DNA from 2 places in the Candidatus Pelagibacter sp. HIMB1623 genome. Region 2 is predicted to be linked to the other one. Evidence: riboswitches for the same ligand, from Rfam matches in the RefSeq annotation. Region 2 holds a riboswitch; the other holds the start of a gene.
What was found. Region 2 has a riboswitch for glycine ahead of ACTTBN_RS04615 (malate synthase G). Riboswitches for the same ligand answer to the same signal wherever they lie in the genome.
Positions count from the first base shown of each region.

Region 1: another riboswitch for glycine. It lies ahead of gcvT (glycine cleavage system aminomethyltransferase GcvT); the one in region 2 lies ahead of ACTTBN_RS04615 (malate synthase G).

Region 1 is NZ_JBNAJN010000014.1:53,838-56,252, reverse strand. It holds gene ACTTBN_RS07435 (biotin-dependent carboxyltransferase family protein) at 1-310, shown strand, start outside; gene ACTTBN_RS07430 (DMT family transporter) at 310-1,182, shown strand; glycine riboswitch at 1,214-1,303, shown strand; gene gcvT (glycine cleavage system aminomethyltransferase GcvT) at 1,382-2,415, shown strand, end outside.
Region 2 is NZ_JBNAJN010000013.1:34,491-36,905, forward strand. It holds gene ACTTBN_RS04610 (acetyl-CoA carboxylase carboxyltransferase subunit alpha) at 1-911, opposite strand, end outside; glycine riboswitch at 1,016-1,099, shown strand; gene ACTTBN_RS04615 (malate synthase G) at 1,179-2,415, shown strand, end outside.

The DNA of each region.
Region 1 (2,415 bases), on a different contig from region 2:
AGACAGAATGGGGATGCGTTTAGAAGGTCCAAACATTGAAAATATTATAAATACCAATATTAAATCAGAAGGTTTGTTAAAAGGGGTCATTCAGGTACCAGCAGACGGAAACCCAATTATTATGCTGTCAGACCATGGTACTATTGGAGGATATCCAAAAATTGGTGTGGTAGCCAGCGTTGATTATGATCGTTTAGTACAAATATCACCTGGTTCAAAAATTAAATTTAAAGAGATAAATTTATCTGATGCTGAAACTTTATTTAAATTATATGAGATGGATACTCAGAACTTACTCAATCAAATATAATGAATATTATTAGAAAACTTCCAGGGCCTTTTTTAATTTTCTTAGGTGCGTGTAGTCTCAGTTTTGGAGGCTTGATCGTTAAGTCATTTGAAGGAGCAACTCTTTGGCAAATATTATTTTGGAGAACAGTATTTTTCCTAATTGTAATTAGCTTGTACTTAGCTTTAACTTATAAAAAACAAGTATTTAGATCTTTTTATAATTTAGGATTTCCTGGTTTCTTTGGTGGATTTATTTTGTCACTTGGTTTTAGTGGTTATGTATTTGCGATGTATAACACAACAGTTGCTAATGCTAATTTTATTATTCAAACACAAACAATCTTCCTAGCAATATTTGGTTATTTTTTTTTAAAAGAAAAAATTTCAGCAATCACTCTTACTTCAATAATTCTTGCAATTTCAGGAATACTTCTAATGGTTGGGAGCTCTTTATCTCCAGGCCAAATGTCTGGAAATATTGCAGCTTTCATAATGCCAATATCATTTGCTACTTTAATTTTAGTTGTAAGAAAATATCCAACAGTCGATATGGTTCCTGCTCAATTTGTTGCAGGAGTTTTTGCTTTGTTAATCGGTTATCTAATGTCAGAAAAAATAATGATATCTCCTAATGATATTTTTTTAGGATTTTTAGCTGGGTTTTTACAATTAGGATTAGGTTTTATCTTTATTACTATCGGAGCTCAACGAACACCATCAGCAATGGTTGGAATCATAATGTTAACAGAAGCAGTACTAGGTCCTTTATGGGCATGGTTGTTTATAAATGAACAACCGCCTTTCATAGTAATAATTGGAGGATCAATAGTTATTTTTGCAGTTTTACTTCAATTTTACAATTTATATACCTCAGAAAAAAAAGCGATCTAATAACATTTGACATTAAACAGTATTTATTAGAGTATTTGTTAACGGGAGAGATCACAAACTTTGTGACACCGAAGGAGCAACCGCCCAGGAAACTCTCAGGTAAAAGGACCGTATTATATTAACTCTGGAAAGAGATTGAGTTCTCGCCGAAGGAGTAAAACTCTCAGGCAAAAATACAGATGGGTACGACAGAGTTAGTATGGGAAAAAAAACATCATTAAATAAACTTCATCAAGATAACCAAGCTAAATTTGTAGAATTTGCTGGATACGAAATGCCCATACAATACAGCAAAGGAATTGTTGAAGAGCATAAATTCACAAGATCAAATGCAGGAATTTTTGACGTGTCCCATATGGGCCAATTATTTATTCATGGTAAAGAAGATTTAACTACTGATCTTGAAAAAATTTTTCCACTTGATTTAAAAAATTTGAAACAAAATTGTTCTAAATATAGTTTTTTAATGAATGATAATGCAGGAATTCATGATGATTTGATAATCACTAAAATTGAAAAAGGGTATTTAATTATTTTAAATGCAGCCTGCAAAGAAAATGATTTTAAAATTTTATCAGATTTGCTTAAAGATAAATATGAAATGGTTCTTGATGATCAAAGAGCATTAATTGCAATTCAAGGTCCAAAGTCAGTTGAGATTTTAAACAATACAATAGAGGGTGTTGAAAAACTCAATTTTATGACAGGGAACTGGTTTGATTATAAAGATCAGAAAGTTTTTGTAACAAGGTCAGGTTACACAGGAGAGGATGGTTTTGAAGTATCTATAAATAATGATCTTGCTGAAGAATTTACTCATAATTTGATGGAAAAAGGAGCTCAACTTATAGGACTTGGGGCAAGAGATACCTTGAGATTAGAAGCTGGATTGTGCTTATATGGTCACGAACTTGATATAGAAAAAACACCAATTGAAGCAAACTTAAAGTGGGCGATTTCTAAACAGAGAATTTCAAATGGTGGATTTGTTGGTTTTGATAAAATTATGAAAGAAATACAAGAAGGTACCCCTAAAATTAGAGTTGGTATCAAGCCAGAAGGTAGACTAATTGCCAGAGAAAAAACTAAAATATTTGATGAGTCAGAAAAACTTATTGGCGAAGTTACCAGTGGAACTTTTGGCCCAAGTGTAAATGGTCCAATAGCAATGGGCTATATTGATAAAGGATTTTCTAAAGTTGATACAAAAATTTTACTTGAAGTAAGAGGAAA
Region 2 (2,415 bases):
ACAATATCCTCAGAACTTAATTCTTTAAAATATTCTAAATTACTAATTAATGATTTTTTTAAATTTTCTAACATCAAATCCCTGTCTCTATGTGCTCCTCCAACAGGTTCTTTGATAATTTCATCAATAACTTTTAGTTTTAACAAATCTTTAGCTGATAACTTCATGGCTTTTGCTGCATCAAGCATTTTTTTTGGATCCCTCCACAAAATTGTGGCACATCCTTCAGGTGAAATAACTGAATAAATTGCATTCTCTAGCATTATGACTTTATTGGATGAAGCAAGAGCTATTGCACCACCAGAGCCTCCTTCACCAATAATTACTGCTATTGTGGGAACCTTAAGCTCCATGCAACACTCGATAGATTTTGCAATCGCCTCTGCTTGTCCTCTTTCTTCAGCTCCTACTCCTGGATAAGCTCCTGGAGTGTCAATAAATGAGATTATTGGAATATTAAATTTATTAGCTAGTTTCATTAATCTTATTGTTTTTCTATAACCCTCCGGTCTCATCATTCCAAAATTTCTCTCTATTCTGCTCTCTAAATCTTCTCCCTTTTCTTGACCGATTACTAAAACTGATTGACCATTAAACTTTGCGAAACCGGTTAAAACTGATTTATCCTCTCCATAATAACGGTCTCCAGATAAAGAAATAAAATCCTCAAATAAATTATCTATAAAAAATTTAGATTTAGGTCTGTCTTCATGACGTGCAACCATTGTTGTTTGCCAAGGATCCAAGTTTGAATAAATATTTTTTAGTTTTTCATCTATTTCTGACTGTGTACTTGAAATTTTTTGGGTATCTACCTCAGATAATCCATCTTGGTTATATGGATCTTTTAGTTTCTCTAGCTCATTTTCAAGATCTTTAATTTCCGTCTCAAAATTTAGGTAATTTTTCATATAATATTTATATCGGATGCTTAGATTAGAAAAAAGGCAATAAAATGATCAATTATAAGACATCGTAATTGTTATCAATTGACTTAATTCTTTTTAAAGATACAAATTATTTATCGGGAGAGACTATTATTAGCGCCGAAGGAGCAACCACCCCGGAAACTCTCAGGCAAAAGGACCGATTAAAGCATAACACTCTGGAAAGAGATTAATTTCCGCCGAAGGAGCAAAACTCTCAGGCAAAGATACAGATGGGGTAATAAAAGTGCTATGCAACATAAATATATACAAATTAAAAATCTTAAAGTTTCAGAAAATCTTGCAAAATTCATAGAAGAAGAATTGTTAAAAGACACAGATGTCAGTGTAGAAAATTTTTGGACAGGTTTTGAGAAGTCTCTAGATGAGTTAGTTCCAAAAAATAGAGACTTAATAAAAATCAGAGAAAATTTACAAAAAAAAATAAATGATTGGCACATAACTAACAAAGGTGAGGAATTAAATTTAGAAGAATACAAAAAATTTTTATTAGAAATTGGTTATTTAAAAAATGAAGGACCTGATTTTAAAATTGAAACAGAAAATGTTGATGATGAAATCACAAGTATAGCTGGTCCTCAATTAGTAGTACCTGTTATGAATGCTAGATACGCATTAAACGCTGCTAACGCAAGATGGATGAGTTTATATGATAGCCTTTATGGTACTGATGTAATTGAACAATCTGAAGATAGTGTATCTGAAAGATATGATCCTCTGAGAGGTGAGATGGTAATAAAATATGGAAGAGATTTTTTAGATAAATATTTTCCTTTGAAAGGACTTAGTTGGCAAAAAATTACAAGTTTTGCAATTAAAGATGGTAAGTTTAAAGTATTAAAAGGAGCTGATATTTTTGATTTACAAGATGAAAATAAATTTATTGGTCATAGAGGCGAAATTGATAATCCTTCAGCGATAATTTTAAAAAATAATAATTTACATATTGAAATACTAAAAGACTCGAGAGCATTTGCAGCTCAACAAGATCATGCTGGGATTAGTGATATAATTCTGGAGTCTGCGGTTTCAACTATCTGTGATAATGAAGATAGTGTTGCTGCAGTAGATGCCGAAGATAAAATCATTTGTTATCGAAATTGGCTTGGCTTAATGAAGGGAGATTTGAAATCTACTTTTGAAAAAGATGGTAAATTATTTGAAAGAAAACTAAATCCAAATAGAAGTTATGTTTCAAAAGAAGGTAAAGGTTTAAAACTTCATGGTAGAAGTCTTTTATTAGTAAGGAATGTAGGTCATCTTATGACCAATCCATCAATAATATTAAGTGATGGAAATGAAATTCCTGAAGGTATCATGGATGCATTTATTACTACAGCTGCTGCTTTACATGATCTTAAGAATAAAAATAACTCAAGGAGAGGTTCAATTTATATTGTTAAGCCTAAAATGCATGGACCAGATGAAACTGAATTTACTGATCAAATTTTTTCTAAAGTTGAAGAGG